Halorhodospira halophila: one gene and its partner. The protein of the gene in region 2 interacts with the protein of the main gene of each other region in a pairwise test. Links are inferred from orthologs where the notes say so. Each region holds a gene or a part of one and is shown on either strand. Other genes may lie near its edges.

Region 1 (2,990 bases), on a different replicon or contig from region 2:
ATGGGTATGTGATCGCCTACGAGGAGCTCGTGGATCTCGATGTCGATACCGCGTACAACCGCGTGCGCCAAACCTTCGACTACGAGGCACCGGCCCAGCGTCTTCACGCCGAGGGGGCTGAGGACATAGGTATCTACCATTACGTCAGCCAGCCTGGTGCCTACTACTCGCTGCGTGACCTCACCGACATCGGCGACGACCAGGTCGTCCTCCAGATCGAGTTGCAGCGCGAGCAGGATCGAACCCGCGTTCAGGCAGCGTACCACCAGGCTTTCGGTGGCACCGGACGCCCCGAGGATCACGCACCGTGGCCTTCCGATCCCGAGGCGTTCGAGCGCAATCTCACCGAGCAGCTTGAGGGCGCCCTGGAGTAAAGGCCATGCAGCTTTACCTCTGCGAGAAGCCTTCTCAGGCCCGGGACATCGCCCGCGAGCTGGGTGCCACACGCCGCGACGCCGGGTGCCAGCATGGCCCCGGCGTCGCGGTGACGTGGGGCTTCGGCCACCTGCTTGCCATGGCACCGCCCGAGGCCTACGACGAGCAGCTGCGCCAGTGGCGGCTCGAGACCCTACCGATCCTCCCGCGGCAGTGGCAGCTGCAGGTTCGGCCTAAGGCCAAAGAGCAGTACTGCATCGTCAAGCGTCTACTGAGCCAGGCCGACGAGGTGGTCCTGGCGACGGACGCAGACCGTGAAGGGGAGACCATCGGGCGCGAGATCCTGGATCATGCCGGCTACCGTGGCCCTGTGCGGCGACTGTGGCTGTCGGCCCTTGATCCAGCCAGCATACGCCAGGCGCTGGCGCAGCTTCTCGACGGCAACCGCACCGAGCCGCTGTACCAGGCCGGGCTGGCCCGGTCTCGAGCCGACTGGCTCATCGGTATGAATCTGACCCGGGCCTTCACCCTGACCGCCCAGCAGCGCGGCCACCAGGGCGTGCTCTCCGTCGGCCGGGTCCAGACCCCGACGCTGCGGCTTGTCGTCGAGCGTGATCGCGCCATCGAGCAGTTCCGGCCACACCCCTACTACGAGGTCCATGTCCAATGCCGCCACGCCCAGGGCGCCTGGACGGCTAGGTGGCAGCCAACGGGACAGCGGGATAGCGAGGGCCGCTGCATCGACCGCTCAGCCGCGCAGGCCGCCGCCGAACGCACCGAGGGCGCTGACGCGCAGGTGACTCGGGCGCAGACCGAGCGCCATCGGGCGTCCCCACCGCTGCCGCTGGACCTCTCGAGCCTGCAACAAGCCGGGGACCAGCGCTGGGGCGATTCCGCCCAGGAGGTGCTCGACGCGGCCCAGGCCCTTTACGAGCGCCATAAAGCAATCACCTACCCCCGTACCGACTGCCGCTACCTGCCAACCAGCCAACATGTTGAGGCGACCCAGGTGCTCCAGGCCCTGGCGAGTTCGGACCCAACGATCTTGGAGCAGGTCGAGGGCGCCGATCCTCAGCGCCGCTCTCGGGCCTGGAACGACGAGAAGATCACCGCTCACCACGCGATCATTCCGACCGGCGCGGCGATCGACGTCTCGGCAATGAACCAACGCGAACGCCGGCTCTACGAGCTCATCCGGGCCCACTACCTGGCACAGTTCTATCCGCCCTGCGAGTACGACGAGGCCGTAATCGAGGTCGCGACCGCTACCGATACCTTCGCCGCCAAGGGCCGCTCCATCCGCGTCTCCGGCTGGCGAGCCGTACTAGGCCAGGACCGCGCCGGAGAGCAGGAGCAACCACTACCGCCGGTCCATGAGCAGGACCCGGTACGCCTCGAGGCAGCCGAGCTCCAGGAGCGCGAAACGAAACCACCGCGCCCCTACACAGCCGGCACGTTGCTCGCGGCGATGAAGCGCGTCGCCGACGTCGTCGAGGATCCCCAGCTGCGGAAGACGCTCAAGGAGACGAGCGGCATCGGCACTGAGGCAACCCGGGCCGGCATCATCGAGACCCTGCAACAGCGCGGGTACCTGGTGCGCCGCAAGCGCGCGCTCCGCGCCACTGAGGCCGGCCGCGCCCTGATCGACGCTGTTCCTGAGGAGGTGAGCGATCCCGCGACGACAGCCCGTTGGGAGGAGGCGCTGGGCGAGATCGCCGATGGGCGCGGCGACATGGCTGCGTTCCTGGAGCAGCAGGCCGCATGGGTTCATAGCCTGGTGCGCCAGGTCCAGAACGCCGGCTCCGAGGCCATCGCCATCGATGGCGCCGAGACTCACCCCTGCCCTTCCTGCGGCCGGCCAATGCGCCGGCGCAAAGGCAAGCACGGCGCGTTCTGGGGCTGCAGCGGCTACCCCGACTGCACGGCGACGCGCCCGGATGCGAACGGAAAGCCGGCTGAGCCCAAGCAGAATCGCTCGATCGGCGAGTGTGGCTGCGGGGGGACCATCTACGCGAAAGCCCGTGCGTGGCAGTGCGATACCTGCCAGGCGCGGGTCTGGCATGAGACGGCCGGCAAAAAACTTACCGAGCGCCAAGCCCAGGCGCTCCTCGCCGGCCAGACGGTGCATCTGCGGGGGCTGCGCAGCCGCAAGACCGGCAAACGCTTCGATGCCCCCGCGCGCGTGGAGCAAGGTCAGCTGAAGCTGATCTTTGAGCAGCGGAGGTAGAGCAATGCGTGTGGTGACATTCGATCAGCAGCGACGAGGCTACTGCGCACCGACCGCCTGGGTTCGACACCCCCTGCACGGCGAATGCGAGGTCCTGGACTACGATCCCGATGACCCTCTGCGCCGGACGCTATTGCGCATCGATGACGGCGTGTGGGTGCAGGCCGACGTGCGGGAACTGACTCAAGTTGAGCCGGCGATCGAGGAGCACTTGACAAGCCTCTGGTGACAAGGTTCGCTATTTCTTAGGAGGCCCGCCGTGAGCTGATCACGGCACACCAAGCCCCGCCCGACCCGGGCAGCGGGGCGCCGGCCATCAGGCCGGTCGGGTCATCAGCTCCACGCAACTCACCCTGCTGGGGAAGCGCTCCCTGGCAGGGATGGCGCC
Region 2 (3,596 bases):
CCGCCATGTTCACCGGCGGCGGACCGGCAGTGCAGGTTCGCGACGCCCGCGGCCACCCCGAGCAGGTTGGCGAATCCAGGGGCGAGCCGGCCTACGATGGGCCCCTGGGGGTGCTGGTCGATCGACGCAGCGCATCGGCTTCCGAGATCTTCGCCGCGGCCATTAAAGACTACGGACGGGGCATCGTCCTCGGCGACCAGACCTTCGGCAAGGGCACGGTGCAGCAGATGATCGGCCTGGACAATTACGCCATCCCCGGCGAGGAGCGTTCCGGGCAGCTCAAGCTGACTCTGGCCCAGTTTTACCGGGTCACCGGCGAGAGCACGCAGCTCGAGGGCGTCAAACCGGATATCCACCTGCCCTCGGAGTTCAGCCACGAGGAGTTCGGCGAGCGCGCCACCCGGAACCCGCTGCCGGCAACGGAGATCGCCGGGCTCGATGTCACGGTGCATATCGAACTCGAGACAATCATCGACGAACTGGCCCGTCGCCACCAGACACGGATGGATCAGACCGAGACCTTCCGCGCCCTGGAGCGGGAGCTTGAGGCCAAGCGCGAGATACGGGAGGACACCTCGGTCGCCCTGAACAAGGCCACCCGGCAGGAGGAGCAGAAGGTACGCGAGGAGCGGTTGCTGGAGCTTCACAATGAGCGCCGCAAGGCCCACGGCAAGGAGCCGGTGGAGCGTTACGCGGATGTTGACGCGGATGAGCTGCCGGACGCCCTGCTCAATGCCAGCGCAGCGATCATCGCCGATTTTGCGCAGCTCCTGCGCGAAGCGGGCGACGAGGTCCTCACCGCGGAGGCCCGGGAAGAAGACTGAGACCGGAGCCGGGAGGCGGCCGGACGGCCCGCCTCCCGGTCAACCTGCGGTGGTTAGGTACTCGATGCGCAGCTGCAGGGTGACACTGCCACGAAACCGGTTGACCTCCGGGCGGTAGATCGCGCGAACCGGACCCTCCAGTTGGTTCCAACCCCGTTCGACCCCACCGAAGGCGATGGCCGGGACAGTGGGCCCATTGCCATGGTCAGCATCCAGCTCCAGCCGCAGGTGGCCACCGCGCAGTTCCCGGCTCTGACGGATCCGGAAAACGCCGTCAAAGCACGGCTCGGGGAACCCCTGGCCCCAGGGACCGCCGTAGCGCAGGGCCCAGGCCGTCTCCAGGTTGAGCTCCTCCGGTTGCAACTCGCCGTCGGTCTCCACACGCAGCTCGGGCAACTCACCACCCAGCGCCTCATCCAGCGCACCGGCGAACTCGCGGCGGAACGCATCCAGCTGCCCGGATTCGATGGTGAGTCCAGCGGCCATCGCGTGCCCGCCGAAACACTCGATCAGCTTTGGCGAACGCCCGTGGATGCGCGCCAATAGGTCGCGGATATGCAGCCCGGGCACCGAGCGCGCTGAGCCGCGCAGCATCCCCTGGTCTGCCGGAGCGAAAGCCACCGCCGGGCGGTGATAGCGCTCTTTCAACCTCGAAGCGAGGATCCCGGTCACCCCCTGGTGCCAGCCCTCCGCCGCCACGCACACGCCGAGGCCTACATCCTCGGCGCGGGCCTCGAGCCCGGCCAGTGCCTCCTCAGTCATCTGCGACTCCACCGCGCGGCGCTGACGATTCAGGTCATCCAGCGCGACCGCCCGCTCCCGGGCTCGATGCGGATCTTCCTCGAGCAGGCACTCGACCCCGGCGGTCATGTCGTCCATGCGCCCGGCTGCATTCAGGCGCGGCCCGACGGCGAAAGCCAGATCGGCCGCCGTCGCCTCGGCAGGCTCGCGGCCGGCCTGCTCCAGCAGCGCGACGATGCCGGGACGGGCAACACCGGCGCGGATCCGGCGCAGTCCCTGCTCGACGAGGATGCGGTTGTTGTGATCTAACGGAACCAGGTCTGCCACGGTCCCCACGGCGACCAGATCCAGCAGCCCCAGCAGCGAGACCGGTTCCTCGCGGAGCCACCCGTCCGCCGCAAGGCCACGCTGCAGCGCCAGAGCCAGGTAGAAAGCCACGCCCACCCCGGCCAGGGCCGTACTCGGGAAGTGGTCGTCATCGCGTAGCGGATCCACAACCGCCTCGGCGGCCGGCAACGCTGCGCCGGGCGCGTGGTGATCAGTCACCACCACACCCATGCCCGCCTGGTGTGCCGCAGCGACCCCCTCCAGACTGCTGACGCCGTTATCCACCGTCACCAGCCAGGCCGGCTCCGTGGGGCGCAGCCGTTCGACGACGGCCGCGCTCAAGCCGTAGCCCAGCGAGAACCGATCCGGAACGAAAGACTGGACGGCCGTCGGATCACCGCCAGCCGCCGCAGCGAGACGTCGGAGCGCAAGGACCATGAGCGCGGTCGCTGTCGCCCCGTCGGCATCGTAATCGCCGACGACCACGATGCGCTGGCCCCGGCTCAGGGCCGGAACCAGCGCAGCCACCGCACGGTCCAGATCGGCCATGCCGGTCGGCGGTTGCAGCCGCCGCAGGCTCAGATCCAGCTCCGCGGCATCGCGTAGGCCGCGGCGCTGATAGACCCGCCGCAGGACCGGGTGCAGGTCCTGCGCAACGCCGTCCGGAAGTGCACCCGCCGGACGCCGCCGGATGCGCTCAGGCATCCTCGCCGCCCTCCCGGACCCAGGCGCCGAGGGGCCGGGGCCGGCGCCAGAACCGACGCAGCTCCCGCCGTCCCAAAGTGACACCGTGGTCATCGGCCCGAAAACACAGTTCCAGCGCATCCCAGCGCGACCCCTGCGCAGCGGCCTCGCGCAGCGCCACCAGCGCCGGCGCGGCGATCGCGCGCTCAACCGCCGCCACGGCGTCGATCCACGCCGCCCCATCATCCACGGCCAGCGCCTGCTCCGCCCAAGGGACCGCGACCAGCGTATCCGGCCCCGGGAGGATGGGCGTCGATCCAGCCAGATCCGCCACCTCGGCCCCAGCCAGCACCCCGAGCCCCAACCAGGCCGGATCGTCGCTGAACAGGCGCTGCCAGGGAAACGACGCCGGGGGCGTAGGGCACCGCCCGCTACCCCACGCCCACAGGGCGTTGATGGGCGGCTCGCCGCGCTCTTCCCGATCGCGGTTGACCGGGTGGTCACACAGGGCCATCTCGACTTCGTTGAAGAGCGTCGCCCACCTCAGGGCGTCGCCTCCCCGCGGCAGGTAGGCGTCGATGAAACGGCCGCAGACTTGTTCCGGTGCGGGACGTTCCGGCAGCGGCGCCTGGCTCTGCAAGTACCAACGCCCGGCGGATGTCCGGTGCAGCTGCACGCGCCGTCCGGCCAGCAGATCGGCCAGATCGGTCTCCAGCCGCGCGGCCTCGAACTCGTTGATCGCGACCTGCACCAGGCGCACACCCGCTGCCTCCGGGCGCAGGTGCAATGGCTGCGCACGGCTCCAGTAAGCCTCACAGCCCGGATCCCCGCCGTCGGCCAGCCATCCCAGGGCACCGGCCGCCTCGGGCACCGGCGACGGCGTCAAGGGGCCGTGCCGGCCCCGGGCCAGCCAGGTCTCCAGCGCCGGCTGGCGTGCCAGCACCCCGGGAGGCAGCCGCCCGGGAAGCGGCCCGAGCAGCCCCGGAATCCGCAGGCGTAAACGGTGGGCGTTCAAAGCCG

Evidence for each region. The genes of interacting proteins can lie anywhere in the genome.
Region 1: the proteins of recJ (region 2) and CCR79_RS13330 interact in binary tests that used the Escherichia coli proteins (3 or more experiments, as listed by UniProt). The link is inferred for Halorhodospira halophila from one-to-one orthologs.

What each region holds. Positions count from the first base shown.
Region 1 is NZ_NHSN01000044.1:12,964-15,953, forward strand. It holds CCR79_RS13330 (DNA topoisomerase III), read left to right. Parts: upstream 1-379; coding sequence 380-2,602; downstream 2,603-2,990. Other genes in the region: CCR79_RS13325 (hypothetical protein), read left to right, coding at 1-374; CCR79_RS13335 (hypothetical protein), read left to right, coding at 2,607-2,831.
Region 2 is NZ_NHSN01000002.1:67,630-71,225, forward strand. What follows is about bases 231-3,230. They hold recJ (single-stranded-DNA-specific exonuclease RecJ), read right to left. Parts: upstream 2,598-3,230; coding sequence 864-2,597; downstream 231-863. Other genes in these bases: CCR79_RS00980 (carboxy terminal-processing peptidase), read left to right, coding at 231-824; CCR79_RS00990 (hypothetical protein), read right to left, coding at 2,590-3,230. In the rest of the region: more of CCR79_RS00980, read left to right, coding at 1-230; more of CCR79_RS00990, read right to left, coding at 3,231-3,591; thrC (threonine synthase), read right to left, coding at 3,588-3,596. UniProt on the Escherichia coli protein: Single-stranded-DNA-specific exonuclease.